DNA from 4 places in the Methylobacterium sp. Gmos1 genome. Region 2 is predicted to be linked to each of the others. Evidence: predicted binding sites of a transcription regulator. Region 2 holds the regulator's gene; each other region holds the start of a gene.
The links. Region 2 encodes LexA, which represses DNA repair genes until DNA is damaged. Its sites were predicted from a motif close to TGTTCNNNNTGTGTTCNG; they were not measured.
Positions count from the first base shown of each region.

Region 1 (5,343 bases), on a different contig from region 2:
CCCTCTCGTGTCCCTGAACTCCTATGTTCTTGTAACGACTCAAAGCCTCGCGGGCGGCAACGGTTCCGGTCGGGGTTGACGCAGGCGGTGGACAAGTCCGCCTGTTTCACCCGACAAGGTAAGCAGACGATGATGAACGAGCAATTGTCGCGCCGCACCATGCCCCTGCGAAACCGGCGGGGACGTGGAAGGCGCGACGAATTGTGATGAAAACCACACAGAGGTGGAGGGGCCATCGGCCGAAGGGGTGAGGGCGACATCGTGAGGGGGGACGTCGGCGCGGGCCGCGCGGGCCCGCTCGCCGGATGAGGTCGCCACCTGATCGCCGCTCCCGGTTGGCCCGCGAAAAACCGCTTCAGCCCGGCTGGACGAAGCTGTCGAGGACCATCTTCCGGCCGGCCTTGTCGAAGTCAACGGTGAGCTTGTTGCCGTCGACGGCCGCCACCGAGCCCGGTCCGAATTTGGTGTGGAAGATGCGCGCGCCCGGCTCGAAGGCCGAGGGCGTGCCGGTGGATTTCGCCACCAGCGTGCCCTCGATCTGCTGCGGCCCGCGCCGACCGGGTGCCGTCCCCCGCCCTCCCCCGCCGAAGCGGTCCTGACTGGCGGTCTGGGCCTGCGCCCGCTGCCAGCCGGGGGTGGAGTAGGACGAGCCGAAGGCCGGGGCCTGGCGGTCGAAGCGCGAGGGGCCCTGGGAGAAGGTTGCCGGCGCGTCGAGCACCAGGACGCTCGCCTCGGGCAATTCGTCGATGAAGCGGCTCGGCACGGTCGAGGACCACAGGCCGTGGATGCGCCGGTTGACCGCGAACGAGATCTTGGCGCGCTTGCGCGCCCGGGTCAGGCCGACATGGGCCAGCCGCCGCTCCTCCTCCAGGCCCGCCCGCCCGCTCTCGTCGAGGGCGCGCTGGTTGGGAATCAGGCCGTTCTCCCAGCCGGGCAGGAACACGGTGTCGAATTCCAGGCCCTTGGCCGCGTGCAGCGTCATCAGGCTGACCCGGTCGCCGCCCTCGGCCTCGTTGGCGTCCATCACGAGGGAGACGTGCTCGAGGAAGCCGGCGAGGTCCGGGAATTCCTCCATCGAGCGCACCAGCTCCTTCAGGTTCTCCAAGCGCCCAGCGGCGTCGGCGGTGCGCTCCTTCTGCCACATCTCGGTGTAGCCGGATTCCTCCAGGATCGTCTGCGCCACCTCGGTGTGCGGCTGGTCCTCCAAGAGCTTGGCCCAGCGGGAAAAGCTCTGGCACAGGGCGCGGACGGTCGAGCGGGGCTTGGGCTTCAGCTCCTCGGTCTCGCTCATCATGCGCGCCGCCTGGAGCAGCGGCACCTTGGCGCGGCGGGCGAGCCCGTGCAGCGCCTGGAGCGTCGCGTCGCCGAGGCCGCGCTTCGGCGTATTGAAGATCCGCTCGAAGGCGAGGTCGTCGGAGCCGTTGGCGACGATGCGCAGATACGCCAGCGCGTCGCGGATCTCGGCCCGCTCGTAGAAGCGCGGACCGCCCACCACCCGGTAGGGCAGGCCGAGCTGGACGAAGCGGTCCTCGATCTCGCGCATCTGCGCCGAGATCCGCACCAGCACGGCGATCTCGGAGAGCTTGTGGCCCTTGGCCTGGAGGCTCTCGATCTCCTCGCAGACGAGGCGCGCCTCCTCCTCCGAATCCCAGGCGCCGGTGACCGTGACCTTCTCGCCCTCCGGGCTGTCGGTGCGCAGGGTCTTGCCGAGGCGCCCCTCGTTGTGGGCGATCAGCACCGAGGCGGCGGCGAGGATGTGGCCGGTCGAGCGGTAGTTGTTCTCCAGCCGCACCACCAGGGCACCGGGGAAATCGTGCTCGAAGCGCAGGATGTTGTCGACCTCGGCGCCGCGCCAGCCGTAGATCGACTGGTCGTCGTCGCCGACGCAGGCGACGTTGCGGTGGCCTTGCGCGAGCAGGCGCAGCCAGAGGTACTGGGCAACGTTGGTGTCCTGGTACTCGTCGACCAGGATGTAGCGGAAGCGCTGCTGGTAGTTCGCCAGCACGTCCGGATTCTCGCGCCACAGCTTCAGGCACAGCAGCAAGAGGTCGCCGAAATCGACCGCGTTGAGGGATTTCAGCCGCTCCTGGTAGGCGGCGTAGAGCGCGCCCCCCTTGCCGAAGCCGAAGGCCGAGGCCTCGCCCGCCGGCACCTGCTCAGGAGAGAGGCCGCGGTTCTTCCAGCCGTCGATGGTGCCGGCGAGGCTGCGGGCGGGCCAGCGCTTCTCGTCGAGGTCGGCCGCGGCGATCACCTGCTTCAGGAGCCGCAGCTGGTCGTCGGTGCCGAGGATCGTGAAGTCGGAGCGCAGGCCCACCAGTTCGGCGTGGCGGCGCAGGATCTTGGTGCCGATGGCGTGGAAGGTGCCGAGCCACGGCATCCCCTCCCCGGCCGGGCCGATCAGCGCGCCGATGCGCTCCTTCATCTCCCGGGCGGCCTTGTTGGTGAAGGTCACCGACAGGATGTCGAAGGGCCGGGCGCGGCCGGTGGCGATCAGGTGGGCGATGCGGGTGGTCAGCACCCGCGTCTTGCCGGTGCCGGCACCGGCGAGCACCAGCACCGGCCCGTCCGTCGCCTCGACGGCGCGGCGCTGCTCGGGGTTGAGCCCCGTGAGGTAGGACGCGTCCTGGGGCACCACGGCGGCGCGGGCGCGGGCGGAGATCGAGGTGGGGGCGGTCCCGACCGGGATGTCGCGAGTCATGCCCGCATCACTGGACCAAAACGCGAACGGCGTCGAGGGCGGCGGGCGCATACGTCTCGGGGACGGGGCCGGAACCTTGCGAGAGCCACGGCGTCGTCCCCGCGACCAACGGCTCCCACAGGGAAAGGACCCCGATGCGCGCCCACGCTCTCCTCATCCTCGCGCTCGCCGCGGCGCCGCTGCCGGCGCTGGCGCAGAACCAGGTACCCGCCAACCGCTCGCAGCAGGCCGTCGAGGGCATCAACCGCTCGATCTCGTCCGGCGCCGAGACGCGGGGTATCCAGCAGCAGAACCGGTTCGAGACCAACCAGCTCCAGGGCCAGATCCGCAGCCAGCAGGTCACGCCGCCGCCGGCGCCGGTACCGATCGTCCCGCGGCGCTGAACCTCAGTGCCGGACGCGGGCGCCGGCGGCCGCGAAGGCGATCGCCTCCGGGCGCGGGTGGCCGCGGGCCGGGATGCCGATCACCCGGCCGAGGTCGTCGGGCCGCGGCAGCCGGGCATGCGAGCCGAGCATGACCGAGAGGTTGGCCTGGATGTCCTCCGGGAACGGTGCCACGCGCCGCGTCATCGGATCGACGTGGAGGGCGAGGTTCTCGGAGGTGGCGGCGACCCAGCCCTCGGTGGCGTGGCGGATCTCGGAGTAGAAGTGGATCCGCTTCTCGTCGAAGGCGATGAGTTGCAGCGTCACCCGCACGGGATCGTCGAGCATCAGCTCGCGGCGGTAGCGCACGTGGACCTCGGCCGCGAAGGTCGTGCCGCGCCCGGTCTCCATGTAGTCGGGCCCGAGGCCGACGACGCCGAACGCCTCGTCCACCGCCCGGTCGAACAGGACGTGGTAGTAGGCCATGTTGAGGTGGCCGTTGTAGTCGATCCAGCCCGGCTCGATCGCCATCGTGGACGACACGAACGGCGCGAAGAAGAAGACCGAGGCGGGACGGTCGTCAGCCATTGTGGGGCTCCCGGTGAGCGCGGGCGGGATGACAAGGGCGCCCTGGCACGTACCACGTCGGGAGGAGGGATGCATCCCCGGATGTGTTGCACATTGGGGCAAGGTGGCGGCCGTCCAGCGCACTTCTCCGTGACCGGGCGCCCGGATATGCCGGCCGGGACACGGCTGCTAGAGTGACCGGCAAAAGGCCGGGCCGCCCGGCCGCCAGAACCCCGCCCGGGAGATCCGCCATGAACGCCCAGAGCCCCACCCCGTCGCGCCAGCGCCCGAGCCCGGAGACGGTGGACGCCGTGATCCGCGAGCTGATGGCGCAGTTCGGCAACCGCGTCGTCACCTCGCAGGCGGTGCGCGAGCAGCATGGCAGCACCCTGACCTGGGTCGCCAACCAGCCGCCGGACGCGGTGGTCTATGCCGAGAGCACCGAGGACGTGCAGGCGATCGTGCGCGTCTGCGCCGCCCACAAGATGCCGGTCATCGCCTTCGGCACCGGCACCTCGCTCGAGGGCCACGTCAACGCGCCGTTCGGCGGCATCTCGATCGACATGACCAGCATGAACAAGGTGCTGGCGGTCCATGCCGAGGACCTCGACTGCGTGGTCCAGCCCGGCGTGACCCGCAAGGCGGTGAACGAGCACCTGCGCGACCAGGGCCTGTTCTTCCCGATCGATCCGGGCGCCGACGCGTCCCTCGGCGGCATGGCGGCGACGCGGGCGTCGGGCACCAACGCGGTGCGCTACGGCACGATGAAGGACAACGTCCTGTCGCTCACCGCCGTGATGCCGAACGGCGACGTCGTCCGCACCAGCCCGCGCGCCCGCAAGACCTCGGCCGGCTACGACCTGACCCGGCTGATGGTGGGCTCGGAGGGCACCTTCGGCATCATTACCGAACTGACCCTCAAGCTCGCCGGCATCCCGGAGGCGATCTCGGCCGGCGTCTGCCCGTTCCCGAGCATCAAGGCGGCCTGCGACGCGGTCATCGTGACGATCCAGTCCGGCCTGCCGGTGGCGCGGATCGAACTCCTCGACGAGGTCCAGGTTGCGGCCTGCAACGCCTACTCGAAGCTGACGCTGCCCGAGACCCCGCTGCTGCTGGTCGAGTTCCACGGTTCCGACGCCAGCGTGCGCGAGCAGGCCGAGCGCTTCGGCGAGATCGCCGCCGAATTCGAGGGCGGTCCCTACGAGTGGGCGACCAAGGCGGAGGACCGCACGCGCCTGTGGCAGGCCCGCCACGACGTGTACTGGGCCGCGGTCGGCATGCGGCCGGGCGCGCGGGTCATCGCCACCGACGTCTGCGTGCCGATCTCGCGGCTCGCCGAATGCGTCGACGAGACCAAGCGCGACATCGTCGAGAGCGGCATCACCGCGCCGATCGCCGGGCATGTCGGCGACGGCAACTTCCACACCTCGCCGCTCGTGATGATGGACGATCCCGACGAGATCGCCCGGGTCACCGGCTTCATCGAGCGCCTGGTCGCCCGGGCCATCGCCATGGAGGGCACCTGCACCGGCGAGCACGGCATCGGCCAGAAGAAGATGCGCTTCATGGAGCTGGAGCACGGGCCGGAGGCGCTGAATCTGATGCGGACGCTCAAGCGGGCGATCGATCCGGACAACATCATGAACCCGGGGAAGGTCGTGGTGGTTTAGGTCACGCGTCCTTCCTGGAGCGAAGCGGCTTCGTCGGCGTTTGCGC
Region 1 covers NZ_JBSNCC010000009.1:78,142-83,484, reverse strand. Annotated here, with positions in the region: gene ACS5PV_RS18415 (ATP-dependent helicase) at 356-2,698, opposite strand; gene ACS5PV_RS18410 (hypothetical protein) at 2,833-3,081, shown strand; gene ACS5PV_RS18405 (thioesterase family protein) at 3,085-3,648, opposite strand; gene ACS5PV_RS18400 (FAD-binding oxidoreductase) at 3,879-5,297, shown strand.
Region 1: ACS5PV_RS18415 (ATP-dependent helicase) is a predicted target of LexA. The motif match lies at 2,710-2,727, and genes of this name have one in related genera.

Region 2 (5,343 bases):
GCCGAGAGCGAGGCGGCGGCGGAGGCCGGCTGCCGGGCCTTGCGCGTCGATTACGAGGTGCTGCCGGCCTGCCTCGACCCCGAGCGCGCCCTCGACCCCGACGCGCCCCTCGTCCACGGCGCGCGGCCGACCGGCCAGGATGCGCCCCAGGATGCGCCGCCGCTGCATCCCCACCCCAACCTCGCCGCCGAGGCGCATGGCGCGATCGGCGACGTCGCGGCCGGCCTCGCCGCGGCCGACGTGGTGCACGAGGGCACCTACACCTCGCAGAGGATCCAGCACGCGCATCTCGAGACCCACGCGGCGATGGGCTGGCGCGACCCGATTGGGCGCCTCGTCATCCGCTCCAGCACCCAGGTGCCGTTCCTCACCCGCGACGCGCTCTGCGCGCTGTTCGATCTCCCGCGGGACCGGGTCCGGGTCGAGTGCGGCCGGGTCGGCGGCGGCTTCGGCGGAAAACAGGAGATGCTGACCGAGGACCTGGTGGCGCTCGCCGTGCTCGCCACCGGCCGGCCGGTGCGCTGGGAGCTGACCCGCGCCGAGCAGTTCACCGCCACCACCACGCGCCACCCGATGCGGGTGCGGGTGCGCCTAGGCGCCCGCCGCGACGGCACCCTGACGGCGATCGCCCTCGACGTGCTGTCGAATACCGGGGCCTACGGCAACCATGCCGGCGGGGTGCTGCATCACGGCTGCAACGAGGTGATCGCGGTCTATCGCTGCGCCAACAAGCGGATCGACGGCTACGCCGTCCACACCCACACCCTGCCGGCCGGCGCCTTTCGCGGCTACGGCTTGAGCCAGACGATCTTCGCGGTCGAATCCGCCATGGACGAGCTCGCCCGGGCGCTCGACCTCGATCCGGTCGAGCTGCGGCGGCGCAACGTCGTGCGCCCCGGCGACCCGATGGTCTCGACCAGCCTCGAACCCCACGACGTCCAGTACGGCAGCTACGGCCTCGACCAGTGCCTCGACGCGGTCGCGGTGGCCCTGGCCGAGCCCCCTCCCTCGGGCCCCCCGGGCTGGCGCACCGGCTCCGGCATGGCCCTGTCGATGATCGACACCATCCCGCCCCGCGGCCACTTCGCGGAGGCCCGCATCGCGCTCGACGCGGAGGGCCGCTACGCCTTGAGCGTCGGCACCGTCGAGTTCGGCAACGGCACCTCGACGGTGCACGGCCAGATCGCCGCGGAAGCCTTGCGCACCACGCCCGACCGGATCGCCCTGCGCCAGGGCGACACCGACGCGGTCGGGCACGATACCGGCGCCTATGGCAGCACCGGCATCGTGGTCGCCGGCCAGGCGACCCTGCGGGCCGCCGAAGCGCTGGCCGCCGCCTTGCGCGCGCGCGCCGCCGACCGGCTCGGGATCGATCCCGCCGCCTGCCGGCTCGACGGCGCGTTCGTCGTCGCGGGCGACACCCGGGTGGCGCTGGCCGATCTCGGCCCCGCCGAGGCGTCGGGGCGGGCCGACGGCACGCCGCGCTCGGTAGCGTTCAACGTCCAGGGCTTCCAGGTCGCGGTGCATCCCGCGAGCGGCGAGGTGCGCATCCTGCGAAGCGTCCACGCCGCCGACGCGGGGCGGGTGATGAACCCGGTGCAGTGCCGCGGCCAGATCGAAGGCGGCGTCGCCCAGGCGCTCGGTGCCGCGCTCTACGAGGACCTGGCGATCGATGAGGCGGGCCGGGTCGCGACCCCGTCCTTCCGCACCTACCACATCCCGGCCATCGCCGACGTGCCCCGCACCGAGGTGATCTTCGCCGACACCCACGATGCGGTCGGGCCGCTCGGCGCCAAGTCGATGAGCGAGAGCCCGTTCAACCCCGTGGCGGCGGCGCTCGCCAACGCCATCCGGGACGCGACCGGCGCGCGGCTGACCGCGACGCCGTTCGCGCCCGACCGGATCTACCGACAGACCAGCGACGCAACCCACAGCGGTGAGGAGGAGAGATGGACCTGAAGCGCGACGACCGCCTGACCAGGCCGGCGGGACCTTCCGGAGGCGGTTTCCTGGAGCGCACCTTCGCGCTCTCGGCCCACGGTACGACCGTCCGCACGGAGCTGCTCGCGGGGCTGACCACCTTCCTGACGATGGCCTACATCGTCTTCGTCAACCCCAACATCCTGGGCGACGCCGGGATGCCGAAGGGCGCGGTGTTCGTCGCCACCTGCCTCGTCGCGGCGATCGGCTCGCTCGTGATGGCGTTCTACGCCAACTACCCGATCGCGCTCGCCCCCGGCATGGGGCTCAACGCCTACTTCGCCTACGTGGTGGTGCTCCAGATGGGCTACACCTGGCAGGCGGCGCTCGGCGCGGTGTTCATCTCCGGCCTGCTCTTCATGGTCGTCACGCTGACGGGCCTGCGCCGGATCATCGTCGAGGGCATCCCGCGATCGATGCGCATCGCCATCACGGTCGGCATCGGGCTGTTTCTGGCGATCATCGCGCTGAAGAGCGCCGGCGTGGTGGCGGCGAGCCCGGCGACCTTCGTCACGCTCGGCGACCTGCACAAGCCGAGCACGGTGCTGGCGGTGCTGGGCTTCCTGATCGTCGCGGTGCTCTCGGTGCGCAAGGTGCGCGGCGCGCTGCTCGCCGGCATCCTGACGGTCACGGCGTTGAGCTTCGTCGTCGCCGACAACACCTTCCAGGGCGTCGCCTCGCTGCCGCCGTCGATCGCCCCGACCCTGTTTGCCCTCGACATCACCGGCGCGCTGTCGGGCGGCCTGCTCAACGTGATCCTGGTGTTCTTCCTCGTCGAACTGTTCGACGCCACCGGCACGCTGATGGGCGTCGCGAACCGCGCCGGGCTCCTCACCGAGGGCAAGATGGAGCGCCTCGACAAGGCCCTGATGGCGGATTCGTCGTCGATCTTCGTCGGCTCGCTGCTGGGCACGTCGAGCACCACGGCGTACCTGGAGAGCGCGTCCGGCGTCGAGGAGGGCGGCCGTACCGGGCTCACCGCCGCGACGGTGGCGGTCCTGTTCCTCGCCTGCCTGTTCTTCGCCCCGCTCGCCGGCTCGGTCCCGGCCTACGCCACGGCGCCGGCCCTATTCTACGTCGCCTGCCTGATGCTGCACGAGCTGGTCGATCTAGACTGGGACGACCTGACCGAGGTGCTGCCGGCCTGCGTCACGGCGCTTTTGATGCCGTTCACCTACTCGATCGCCAACGGCGTCGCCTTCGGCTTCATCACCTACGCGGTGATCAAGCTGCTCACCGGACGCTTCCGCGACGTGAAGCCGGTGGTGTGGGTGATCGCCGGCGTGTTCCTGTTCAAGTTCGTGGCGACGGGCAGCGCGCACTAACGGGCACCGCCGCCCCCTGAACCCTCCCCCTCTGCGGGGGAGGGTGGCCCCCGAAGGGGGTCGGGAGAGGGGACGCCGCTTCCGGATATGGTGGAGCCGTCGTGAAGGGCGCCCACTGGAACAGCGTCGCGCTACCCCTCTCCCGCCCGGCATCCGCCGGGCACTCTCCCCCGCAGAGGGCAGGGTTGTCCGGGAAAAGAAGTGGCGCGTCTCCCCTCTCCCGTATGGGAGAGGGGCCGGGAGTGAGGGTGGCTCGGCTCCCGTGTAAAGCTGAAAGTGTCGAGCTGCACAGCTCAACTGTTCAGGATTATTGCGGAAGCCGAGCCACCCTCACCCCTATCCCTCTCCCACACGGGAGAGGGGATCCCGCGCTTGATTTTAAAGAAGTTTTCCCCGGACAGCCCTGCGCAGAGGGGGGAGAGTTCGGGCGCCATTCCCGGGAAGGTCTCAGTACTTCCGCACCAGGCTCACCAGCCTTCCCTGGATCCGCACCCGGTCCGGCCCGAGCACCCGGGTCTCGTAGGCCGGGTTGGCGGCCTCCAGCGCGATCGAGGAGCCGCGGCGGCGCAGGCGCTTGAGGGTCGCCTCCTCGTCGTCGATCAGCGCCACGATGATGTCGCCGGTATTGGCGGTCTCCTGGCGGCGGATCACCACGAGGTCGCCGTCGAGGATGCCGGCCTCGATCATCGAGTCGCCGCGCACTTCGAGCGCGTAGTGCTCGCCGCTGGCCAGGAAGTCCGGCGACATCGCCACCGTGCGGCTCTGGCTCTGGATCGCCGAGATCGGCGTACCGGCGGCGATCCGGCCCATCACCGGCACGCTGACCGAGTGGCCGTTCTCGTCCGAGGCCGTCGCCATCGCCGGGATGCCGGCGGGCCGCTTCGGCTCGTGGGCGCGCCCGCCCTCGACCACGCTGGGGTTGAACCGCACCACCTCGGCGCTCGGCGCGGCCTGCGCCGGCCCCGTCACCGTGTCGGGCAGGCGGATCACCTCGATCGCCCGGGCCCGGTTCGGCAGGCGGCGCAGGAAGCCGCGCTCCTCGAGCGCCGTGATCAGGCGGTGGATGCCCGACTTCGACTTGAGATCGAGGGCGTCCTTCATCTCGTCGAAGGACGGGGGTACGCCCGTCTCGCGCATTCTCTGCTGAATGAAGCGGAGCAGGTCCAACTGCTTACGCGTGAGCATGTGACACTCTCATCCCCGCGCTGGCGCGCTCCGGAAACAAATCGCGAACATGGTAAGCGTTCCGCAAGTGTTCCGCAAGCGGGTCCGCACCTGCGGCGCGAGAACACAGCAGAACGAGGACATCGCGGCCAGTTCGGGCGCGGCCGGGCATGCAAAGCGGGCGGTGCGACCGGCCGGACGACGATGCGCCAGCGGCGGACGGGCGCCGGCTCCCGAGCGAGGAGGAGTTCGGCGGTCGCGCAGGACGGCCGGCGGACGTGGGAGCGATCGACCTCGATCGAGGAGGATCACCCCCGCCCCTTGCGCCCCTTGTATTTCGGCCGCTGGCCCGGAAAGCCTTGCGTCGAGCGGCCGGTCGGGCGCTCGGCGTAGGTGAAGGGCACCTCGCGGTCGGTGCCCGGGCCCATGTCGTCGAGGTCGGGCTCGCGGATGCGGGTGCCCTCGTCGGAGGTGCCCTTGCCGCCCGGCCCGTAGCCCAGGGGCTCCGCGCCGCGCCGCTTGCGCTTGGCGCCGAAGCGGCCGGCCTCGCGCTCGACCTCGGCCTGCTCGGCCATCGGGTCGTCGGCGATGGCGAGCTCGGTCGCCTGGAGCCGCTTGAGTTCGTCGCGAAGCCGCGCCGCCTCCTCGAAGTCGAGATCGGCGGCGGCCGTCCGCATCCGCTTCTCGAGGTCGGCCATCACCGCCTTGAGGTTGTGGCCGACCGTGACGGCGGACTTGGCCAAGCCCGTATCGACCTGGACGTGGTCGCGCTCGTAGACGCTCTCCAGGATGTCCGAGATGTTGCGCTTCACGCTCTGCGGCGTGATGCCGTGCTCCTCGTTGTAGGCGAGCTGCTTCTTGCGCCGGCGCTCGG
Region 2 covers NZ_JBSNCC010000024.1:39,665-45,007, forward strand. Annotated here, with positions in the region: gene ACS5PV_RS28670 (molybdopterin-dependent oxidoreductase) at 1-1,959, shown strand, start outside; gene ACS5PV_RS28675 (NCS2 family permease) at 1,950-3,305, shown strand; gene lexA (transcriptional repressor LexA) at 3,753-4,490, opposite strand; gene uvrB (excinuclease ABC subunit UvrB) at 4,778-5,343, opposite strand, start outside.

Region 3 (5,343 bases), on a different contig from region 2:
CGGTCCGCACCGAGGCGCTGCTCTGGGTGACATCGAGCCGCCACGCCGTCCATGGCGAGGAGCCGGTGCCCCTCGCCCTCGGGCGGCCGGATTGCAACTGGCGCCGGGCCGCGATCGAGGCGCTGGAGCGCGGGGGCCGGCAGTGCCGGATCCTGTTCGTCAGCTGGAACTCGACCGCGGTCGGGGCCGCGGTGCTGGCGGGGCTCGCCGTCTCGGTGCTGCCCGAGAGCGCGCTGCGCCCGGGCATGCGGGTGCTCGGGCCGCAGGATGGGTTTGCCGCCCTGCCGGTCATCCGCATCGGCCTGATGCGCTACCGCACGGGCGAGCCCAACCCGCTCACCGACATCCTGGCCGGGCAGATCCGGCAATGCCTGGACAATCTCGGGCTGGCGGCGGAGTGACGAAGCGAGGACCCGCCTTCAGCGCAGGGCGGTGCCGACATGATTGCTGAGGTTGCTGTACAGGCCGCCGGCCGTGCTGCCGTAAACGGCGAGCGCGCTCGTCAGCGCGAGGAAGATCAAGGTCGCGATGATCGCGTACTCGATCGCTGTCGCGCCCGACTGCTCACGCAGGAACCGCCGGAGCGCCTCCGTCACCCGCGATCTGCCACGCACGTCGAGTTCTCCCGGCCCATCACGCAGGACGATAGGCGAGATATCCTCACCCGGGGGTTAATTCGCGCAACTGATCCGACGCCGCGATCTGCAACGCGGTGCGAGCGCGAACATTCGATCCTTACTGGACGCAGCGTCATCCAGGTCTCGGCTTCGCGCCGGTCATTCTTCTCCGCAAGAAGCGTTTGAGACAAAGAAGAGGCGCTGCTCCTCCAATACAGAAAGGAAGCAGCGCCTCGCCCGTGCGCTTGAGCGATCCCTGTCCCGCGCGGCGGGACGCGACCCGTCTCAGGCCTTGCCGGTCTCCTTGCGCAGGGCGTCGATGCGCTGCGAGGCCTCGGCCTTGTCGAGATCGGGGTCGAAGGCCTCGTCGTCCTTGGCCTGCTCGGCCAGGGTCTTGAGATAGGAGGCCTGCGCACCGGTCATCGGCTCGGAGCCGGTGGTCCAGTCCTTCGGGTCCTTGATGCGGTTCGAGGTGTCCTTCGGGTCCTGCTTCGGGTTCTCGGTCTCGTGGTGCTCGGTCTCGGCCTTCTTGGTCGCGGTCTTGGCAGTCATGAGGGCTCCCCATGTTCTCTGAATGTTCCAGCCAGACAACGGGCAAGCCCCGGCCCGCGTTCCCGGCCCGAGCGCCGCAGGCGAGGCTTGTCCCCGCAAAACCGAAAAAACCCCGCCGAGCACCGCACATGCGAAGGCCCCGGGCGGTCTCCCGCCCGGGGCCTCTTCGTTCACGCGCGTGGTGGGGCTCGGGCCGCCTCCGTTCAGGCGGCCTTCACGCCGCCTTCACGCCGCCTTGGCCCGCGGCTGCACCTCGGCGCTGTAGTCGTCCATCAGGGTCTTGGTGATCGCGCCCGGGGTGAAGCGGTACTGGGCGATCTCCGAGACCGGGGTGACCTCGGCGGCCGAGCCGGTGATGAAGCACTCGGAGAAGCCCGTCATCTCCTCGGGGCGGATGCGCCGCTCGACCACCTCGTAGCCGCGGCGACGCGCCAGCTCGATCACGGTCTGGCGGGTGATGCCGTTGAGGAAGCGGTCGGCCTGCGGCGTGTGGATCACCCCGTTCTGCACGAAGAACACGTTGGCGCCGGTGCACTCGGCGACGTTGTCCTCCCAGTCGAGCATCAGGGCGTCGGCGTAGCCCTTGTTCTCGGCCCGGTGCTTGGAGATCGTGCAGATCATGTACAGGCCCGCCGCCTTCGAGGCCGAGGGCGCGGTGCGGGGATCGGGCCGGCGATAATCGGCGAGGTCGAGGCGGATGCCCTTCATCTTGGTCGCCGGGTCGAAGTAGCTCGGCCATTCCCACGCCGCGATGGCGAGGTGGATGGTGTTGTGTTGCGCCGACACGCCCATCATCTCCGAGCCGCGCCAGGCGACCGGGCGCAGGTAGGCGTCCTGCAGGCCGCTCTCCTTCAGCACCAGCCGCTTGGCGGCGTCGATCTCGGCCACCGAGTACGGGACCTCGAAGTCGAGGAGCTCGGCCGAGCGGCGCAGGCGCTGCGAATGCTCGGTGCACTTGAAGATCTCGCCGCCATAGGCGCGCTCGCCCTCGAACACGCTGGAGCCGTAGTGCAGGCCGTGGCTGAGTACGTGAATCTTCGCGTCCGCCCACGGCACCATGCGGCCGTCGAACCAGATGTGGCCTTCACGCTGGTCGAAGGGAATGACGGACATGACGATGATCCTCGTATGCGTTCGTTTCCGCCTGGCTGGTTCTCGCGCAACGTTCGTGCTTGAGCGGGGCGCGGGGCGTACGTTCGTTTCGCCGGCGGGGTTGACGGGTATCAATGGGGCTGAGATATGTCAACAAGACTGACATAAATGACGAGGGCTCCCGAAAGCCCGGTCCCGCGAAGAGGTGCGACCCGTGACCCAGGCCGCCCGGACCCGTCCGGCCCCCATCCCGGACGCCGCCAACGAGGACCTGCCGAAGGCAGGCTACTCCCCGGACAAGCCCGCGCAAGGCCCCTCCGAGCAAGACCTCGCTCTCGATGATGCGTGCACCGCCGGCGAGGCCCCGGCCTACGACCTGATCGAGCTCCTGTTCTTCGCCTATCGCGACTTCGTCGCCGATCCCGACCGGATCCTCGCCGAGTACGGCTTCGGCCGCGCCCACCACCGGGTGCTGCACTTCGTCGACCGCCATCCCGGCCTCACCATCGCCGAACTCCTGGATATCCTGCGGATCACCAAGCAGAGCCTGAACCGGGTGCTGAAGGAATTGATCGAGCAGGGCTACATCGCGCAGCGGACGGGCACGAGCGACCGCCGCCACCGCCTCCTCACCTGCACGCCGCAAGGGCGCCAGCTCGCCCGGCGCCTCGCCGGCGTCCAGGACCGGCGGGTCCGCCGGGCGCTGGACGAGGCCGGCTCGGGCTTGCGCGAGCCGGCGAGCCGGTTCCTCCTCGCGATGATCGAGCCGGAGGAGCGCGCGGCGGTGCGCCGGCTCCTCGCCGGCGGCGACTCCACGCCCGAGAATCCCGTGCCCGAGACGCCCGCGGCCGAGAACTCCGCGCCCGAGAGCGAGGCCCACCCGTGAGCGCCGGTCCCGCCCTCAGCCCCCGGGCCGAGCTGCCCGACCACGCCCCCCACATCCTGGTGGTCGACGACGACCGCCGCCTGCGCGACCTGCTCGCCCGCTTCCTCGGCGAGAACGGCTACCGCGTCACCGCGGCCGCCAGCGCCGCCGAGGCCCGGGCGCGCGGCCGCAGCCTCGTCTTCGACGCGGTGGTGCTCGACGTGATGATGCCGGGCGAGACCGGCTTCGATTACGCCCGCCAGATCCGCCTGACCTCGAGCGTACCGATCCTGATGCTCACCGCCCGCTCGAACCCGAACGACCGGGTCACCGGGCTCGAGATCGGCGCCGACGACTACCTCCCCAAGCCCTTCGAGCCGCGGGAGCTGATCCTGCGCCTCAACAACATCCTGCGCCGCAGCGCCCGCGGGCCCGCCGACGGCACGGCCGCCCCCCTCGACGCGGTGCGCTTCGGGCCGTTCCAGTTCCGCATCGAGCGCGGCGAGCTCACCCGCGACGACGAGGCGATCCGCCTCTCCGAGCGCGAGCGCGAGATCCTGACCATCCTGGCGCTCGCCCGCGGCGGCAACGTCGAGCGCGAGGCGCTGACCGGCACCAACGGCGCCGCCAACGAGCGCACCGTCGACGTGCAGATGAACCGCCTGCGCCGCCGCATCGAGGACGACCCGGCCAACCCGCGCTACGTGCAGACCGTGCGCGGCGTCGGCTACCGGCTGGTGCTGGATTAGGGCGCGGGATGCCCGCCCCCAGCATCGCCGGGACGCTGCCGACGCCCCGGCGGGCCTGGCGCCGGCTCGGCCGCGTCATCGGCGACCGGCTGCCGAAGGGGCTCTACGCCCGCTCGCTCATCATCATCATCGCCCCGATGGTGCTGCTGCAATCGGTGATCGCCTACACCTTCATGGAGCGGCACTGGCAGCTGGTGACGCGCCGCCTCTCGGCCGCCGTCACCGCCGACGTCGCGGCGCTGATCGACATCTACGAGAGCTATCCGCAGGACAAGGGCTCCGAGACCCTGGAGCGGATCGCCAGCGAGCGGCTGAACCTCGACGTCGACATCCTGGAGGGCGCCGCCCTGCCGGCGCCGGGGCCGCGGCCGTTCTTCTCGCTCCTCGACGAGGCCCTGTCGGACGAGCTGCGCCGCCAGATCGCCCGGCCGTTCTGGATCGACACGGTCGGCCGCTCCAGCCTGATCGAGATCCGGGTCGAGATCCCCGGCGGGGTGATGCGGGTGATCGCCAGGCGCAGCCAGGCCTACGCCTCGAACTCGCACATCTTCCTGCTCTGGATGGGCGGCTCCTCGATGGTGCTGCTCGGCGTCGCGATCCTGTTCCTGCGCAACCAGATCCGCCCGATCCTGCGCCTTGCCGACGTGGCGGAGAGCTTCGGCAAGGGGCGCGAGCTGGATTTCCGCCCCCGCGGCGCCCGCGAGGTGCGCAAGGCCGGCCACGCCTTCATCGAGATGAAGCGGCGCATCGAGCGGGCGATGGAGCAGCGCACCACGATGCTCAACGGGGTGAGCCACGACCTGCGCACCATCATCACCCGCTTCCGGCTCTCCCTGGTGCTCTTGCCCCAGACCCCCGAGATCGACGACCTGCAACGCGACGTCGACGAGATGAGCCGGATGCTGGAGGCCTACCTCGCCTTCGCCAAGGGCGATTCCGGCGAGCCCGCCGCGGCCATCGACCTCAGAGCGCTGCTCGAGGACGTGCGCACCGACGTGGAGCGCTTGGGCGGCCACGTCTCCGAGGTGACGCTGGAGGGCCAGTCGACCGTGACGGTCCGGCCCGACGCCTTCCGGCGCTGCCTGTTCAACCTCGCCGCCAACGCGGCGCGCTACGGCGACACCATCGCGATCACCGCCCGCCAGGAGGCGCGCTGGCTCGCGGTCTCGATCGACGACGACGGCCCCGGCATTCCGCCCGAGCAGCGCGAGGAGGTGTTCAAGCCGTTCGTGCGCCTCGACGACGCCCGCCAGGATGCCGGCGGATCGGGCCTCGGCCTCGCCATCGCCCTCGACATCGCGCGGGCGCATGGCGGCGACGTGGCCTTGCACGATTCGCCCCTCGGGGGCCTGCGGGCGACGGTGCGGGTGCCGGCCTGACGAAGGCCTTCGGTCGGTCGTCGGATCGATTACGCCGCTTCCGCGCGTGCCGAGCCGCTTCGCGGCCCGCCCGAGGGGTTCGTCCGCCG
Region 3 covers NZ_JBSNCC010000006.1:168,143-173,485, reverse strand. Annotated here, with positions in the region: gene ACS5PV_RS14610 (LysR substrate-binding domain-containing protein) at 1-401, shown strand, start outside; gene ACS5PV_RS14605 (Flp family type IVb pilin) at 420-614, opposite strand; gene ACS5PV_RS14600 (DUF3072 domain-containing protein) at 903-1,169, opposite strand; gene ACS5PV_RS14595 (branched-chain amino acid aminotransferase) at 1,395-2,282, opposite strand; gene ACS5PV_RS14590 (MarR family winged helix-turn-helix transcriptional regulator) at 2,509-3,147, shown strand; gene ACS5PV_RS14585 (response regulator) at 3,144-3,875, shown strand; gene ACS5PV_RS14580 (ATP-binding protein) at 3,884-5,254, shown strand.
Region 3: ACS5PV_RS14600 (DUF3072 domain-containing protein) is a predicted target of LexA. The motif match lies at 1,182-1,199, and genes of this name have one in related genera.

Region 4 (5,343 bases), on a different contig from region 2:
GGCAGGGTCAGGCGCTCGCTCGGGCCGGTGCCGAGGAAGCTCTGGGCGAGGGTTGGGGTGGCGGACAGGCACAGGACGAGTGCCGCCACGGCGCCCGCCTCGGCGAGAGCCCGGCTGGTGAAAGCGGCGATGCGGTGCAGGATCATCGCCGCCTCACGCCGCATCGGTGCGCCGGCCGCGGGCGGCCAGTGCACGATCGTTCTCGAAGTCGAGCATCAGGCGCACCCAGTCGCCGTCGGCCTCCGCCTCGTCCTCGGTCCGGGCGTGAGGCTGTGCCTGGGCCTGGGCATTGGCTTGCGCCTGGGTCCGGACCGGGATCGTCGGCCGCGCGGGCGGCGCGAAGGGCAGGTCGACCGGCGGGGGCGGCGCGGCCGGTTCGTCGTAGGGAGGAGCCGCCTCCGGTGCCTCGACCGGAACCGGCCGGCGCACCTCCCCGGCGAGCGCGTAGCGCAGGGCGCGGACCGGCTCGGCAAAGCCCCACCAGACGAATTGCAGCGTGCCGGTGAACAGGTCCTTGTGGCGCCGCCGGCGCAGCTGGAACCGGCGCATCGCCTCGGCGTCGCCGTACATCAGCCCGGCGAGCGCGACGTAGTCCTGCGGGCGCAGGGTCGCGAAGGCGAGACGGCAGACCGCGTCGGCACCGGAGCGCGTGACCGGCCCGAGCACCACCGGCAGGGCGCCGGCGGGGCGGGCGCCCGCCACCGGCACCACCGCGAGCGTGCCGGGGACCGGGCGGTGGCCCGCGCCGGCGGCGAGGAGGGCCGCCGGCATCCGCACCGTGCAGGCCTCCGCCGAGACCCGCTCGATCGCCACGTCCACGGCGCGTCCCCCGAGGGTGAGCTGGCCGCGCCGGGCGATCGCCAGGGACGGCGTGCGCTCGATCTGGCGGCGCTCGGCGCAGACCCCGAGCGCCGCCCCGGCGGTGAGCAGGTTGAACAGGTTCCACAGCCCGACGACCAGCATCAGGTTGGTGACGCCCGGCTCGAACAGGTAGCGCCAGGCCGCGACCGCGCAGCCGGTCAGGAGCAGGCCGTAGACGGCGAAGAACGGCAGCGCCAGCGCCGACAGGTGGTCGTGGTCGAGCGTCGCGCCCTTGTTGGTGACGTTGAAGGTGGGTTTGCGCGGCGACCACATCACCGAGACGATCGCCTTCGACAGGTACAGGCCCTGGACGTACTCGTACAGCTCGGAGACGAACGGCCAGCGGAACTTGCCGTAGACGTAGTTCTGCATCATCAGGTTGATGACGATGTAGGTCGCCGTGTAGGCGATCGACTCGTCGACGCTGGCGACGAAGATCTTCAGGTCGAAGAAGATGTGCAGGAGCGGCGCGAACATGAAGGCGAGCCGCGGGATCGGAAAGAACCAGAACGTCATGCTCGACAGGTAGGCGAGCTTCTGGATCGGCTTGAGGCCGCGCTTCAGGGCCGGGTTCTTCAGGATCAGGATCTGGAACATGCCCTGGCACCAGCGCGAGCGCTGGCCGATGAAGTCGGCGAGCGTGTCGGGCTGGAGGCCGGCGATCAGCGGCTTGTCGACGTAGGCGCTGGTCCAGCCGCGGGAATGCAGCTCGAAGGCGGTCTCGCAATCCTCCGTGATGGTGATGCCGGCGAAACCCCCGGCCTCGTCGAGGGCGGTGCGGCGCAGGAGCGCCGCCGAGCCACAGAAGAACGAGCCGTTCCACTTGTCGAGCCCGGCCTGCGTCACCGCGTAGAACATCTCGTTCTCCGACGGCATCCGCTCGAAGGTCTTGAGGTTGCGCTCGATCGGGTCCGGGTTGAGGAAGGCGTGGGGGGTCTGGACCAGGAAGAGCTTCGGATCCTCGGAGAAGTAGCCGACGGTCTCGGCGAGCAGCGAGCGGAACGGCACGTGGTCGGCGTCGAGCACCAGGACGAGGTCGCCGGTCGCGGCGGAAAGCCCGTTGTTGAGGTTGCCCGCCTTGGCGTGCTCGTTGCGGGCCCGCGTCAGGTAGCGGGCGTCGAGGTCGCGGCAGAGCGCCTGCAATTCGCCCCGGCGGTCCTGCGCCGCCCGCGCCTTCTCGGGGTCCGGGTCGGCGCATTTCTGGTCGGTGCCGCCGTCGTCGAGGAGCCAGACGGTCAGCTTCTCGGCCGGGTAGTTCATCTGGCGCGCGGCGGCCAGCGTCATCGCGAGGATCGCCGCATCCTCGTTGTAGCTCGGCACGAACACGTCGACGGAGGGCAGGTCGGCCGCCGGCACGGCGGCGGGCGGGCGGCGGCGCAACGGCTCGGCGTTGATGATCAGGCTGACGAACAGCACGAAGACGCAGTACAGCTCGCACAGGAGCAGCAGCAGGCCGAAGCCGAAGCTGACCGGGTCGCCCGGCGAGGGCAGCGTGTCGGTCACCCGCCACAGGATGTAGCGCAGCACCACCAGGCTGCCCATCGCCAGGAAGACGAAGCGCGTCCGCGGCCCGTCGAAGACCAGCCACAGCCCGGCCATCGCCGCCATCGCGGCGAGGCTCATCGCGAGCTGGTTCTGGGTGCCGACGGGCTGGCTCAGGAGGACGAGGCCGGCCGCCGTCGTCCCCATCCAGGCCAGCCATCGCAACACACGCACCACGCCCGCCACCTCAGAATCGCCGTATCACCTACGCCATAGGAATATGTCGGTTTCTCGTTACGAGAACCTGCTTTTTTTCGATGGCGGTAGATCGATCGGGCGGCGAAGATCGCATCATCCCCGTCTCAAAATGCCACACTTGATTATGGATTGGCTCGACAAGGTTTCGAATTCTTGCGCTGACCTGAAACGATAAGGCCAAGTTTCCTAGGAATATTTTGTCATAACGTGGCGCAGAGAGCGGAAATCGCTCAGTCGTGATTGCCCGCTGGGGACGGCGTGGCGCAGATGTCGACAGCGTCATCCCCGTTGAATGCCGCCGGTGACATGATGCGGGAGCGACGAGCGACTGCCGTGCGGGGATGGGACGAACGGGAGATTGCGCTTTCTCAAGGTCATCCCGGCGGTGCCGTGCGCAACCCGGAATTGGAAAGGTGTTCAGGGTGTGGATCGGCACCGCCGGCTTCCGGAGGCCGTTCCGAGAGCCTGTCTGATCGGCTCTTGCAGGATTGCCACTCTCCGCGTCATTCCGGGCTCCGGTTTCGCGGCCCCGGAATGACGCGGAGAGTATCAAGACTGTCGAGACAACAGGCACAGGCGCTCACCACCGTACGCGCCGAGCCGGTGATCGGTCCAAGTCGACCGATAGCTCGCCCCGACAGCCCGCTCCTCAAAACGCCGGCACCGCCCGATCGCATGGCGACCGGACGGTGCTCCCTGGTCTCAACCCTTCGCCGTATCGCCGGCGAGCGCCCTAGAACGGGATGTCGTCGTCCAGGTCGTCATAGCGCTTCTGGTTGCCGCCGCCGCCGGAGGAGGCCGGGCGCCGCTCGCCGCCGGAGGACGAGGAACGTCCGCCGCTGCTACGACCACCGCCGCCACCGCCACCGCCGTAATCGCCGCCGCGGCTGATCTGGCCGCCGCCCATTCCGCCGCCCATGTCGTCGGCGCCCATCTCGGCCATGCCGCCCTCGGACCCGCCGCCGCGGCCGTCGAGGATCGTCAGCTCGCCGCGGAAGCGCTGGAGCACGATCTCGGTCGTGTACTTCTCGACGCCGGACTGGTCCTGCCACTTGCGGGTCTGGAGCTGGCCCTCGACGTAGACCTTCGAGCCCTTGCGCAGGTACTGCTCGGCGACGCGGGCCAGGTTCTCGTTGTAGATCACGACCGAGTGCCACTCGGTCTTCTCCTTGCGCTCGCCGGACGCCTTGTCCTTCCAGGACTCGGACGTCGCGAGGCGCAGGTTCACCACCGGATCGCCGGAGGCCAGCCGGCGGGTCTCGGGGTCGCGCCCGAGATTGCCCACCAGGATCACCTTGTTCACGCTGCCCGCCATCACGCTCTCCTCTCGTTCCATCTCACTCGGGCGCATGCCCGGCCGACGCCGCGGAACCGCTTCGGTCGCGCGAGTTGGGCCGAACAGGCCGGGACCGGCAAGGGGAGGGGGCCGCTTGTGCCCGAAACACACATCGCCGGGGCCGGGGCGTGTTCTACATTTGTTCGGGCCATGAGGCAAGCGCCGCCCGGGATCGGTCCGGACGGCGCGGGGGCTCGGTGTCTCTCGTAAAATTCCCGATCACCGGCGTCGCCCGACATGGCAGCGCCAGCGCAGAGGGAGTCCTGTGAGGTGCGCTCAGCCGAGCGCGTCGAGCGACTGCGCCACGTCGGCGATGAGATCCTCGACCGATTCGAGCCCGATCGACAGGCGCACGGTGTCGGGGCCGACCCGGGCGGCCTCCTTGTCGGCGGCGGGGAGCTGGCGGTGGGTCGTGGTCGCCGGGTGGATCGCCAGGGACTTGATCTCGCCGATGTTGACGAGGTGCGAGATCAGGTTGAGCCCGGTGATGAATGTCTGCGCCGCCGCCTCGCCGCCCTTGAAGCCCACCGTGAAGATCGAGCCCGCGCCCATCGGCGCGTAGTGGTTCGCCACCGCTTCGCCAGGCTGGCCCGGCAGCGACGGGTAGCTCACCCAGGCCACCTTCGGATGGTCCTTGAGGAAGGCCGCGACGGCTCGCGCGTTCGCGCAGTGGCGTTCCATGCGCAGGGGCAGGGTCTCGGTGCCGGTGAGCGTCAGGAAGGCGTTCATCGGCGACAGGCCGGGGCCGAGGTCGCGCAGGCCGAACAGCCGGCAGGCGGTGGCGAAGGAGGTCTCGGGGAAGCGCTCGGAGACGACCAGGCCCTCGTAGTCGGGCCAGGGCTCGTTGATGAGGTTGTAGCGACCGGTCGCCTTCCAGTCGAAGCGGCCGGCATCGCAGACGATGCCGCCGATCACCGTGCCGGAGCCCGACAGGAACTTCGAGGTCGAGTGGACGACGATGTCGGCGCCGTGCTCGATCGGCCGGATCAGGGCCGGGGAGGCGAGCGTGTTGTCGACGACGAGCGGCAGGCCGTGCCGGTGCGCCACCGCGGCGACGCCCTCGAGGTCGATGACGGTGCCGCACGGGTTGACGATCGATTCGCAGACGATCGCCCGGGTCTTGTCGGTGATCGCGGACTCGAAGTCCTCGGGCGTCAGGCCGCGGGTGAATTGCGGCACGAGGTCGTAGCGCCCCTCCAGCCGGCGCATCAGCCCGAGCGAGCCGCCGAACAGCCGCGAGGAGGCGACGTAGGCGTCGCCCGACTGCATCAGGGTCATCAGCACGAGCAGCATCGCCGACTGGCCGGAGGCCACCGCCACCGCGGCCTTGGCGCCCTCCAGCGACGCGACCCGGCGCTCCAAAGCCGCCACGGTCGGGTTCGAGCCGCGGGAATAGGAGAAGCCCG
Region 4 covers NZ_JBSNCC010000015.1:70,905-76,247, reverse strand. Annotated here, with positions in the region: gene ACS5PV_RS23900 (cellulose biosynthesis cyclic di-GMP-binding regulatory protein BcsB) at 1-164, opposite strand, end outside; gene bcsA (UDP-forming cellulose synthase catalytic subunit) at 154-2,589, opposite strand; gene ssb (single-stranded DNA-binding protein) at 3,335-3,916, opposite strand; gene ACS5PV_RS23885 (O-acetylhomoserine aminocarboxypropyltransferase/cysteine synthase family protein) at 4,214-5,343, opposite strand, start outside.
Region 4: ssb (single-stranded DNA-binding protein) is a predicted target of LexA. The motif match lies at 4,067-4,084, and genes of this name have one in related genera.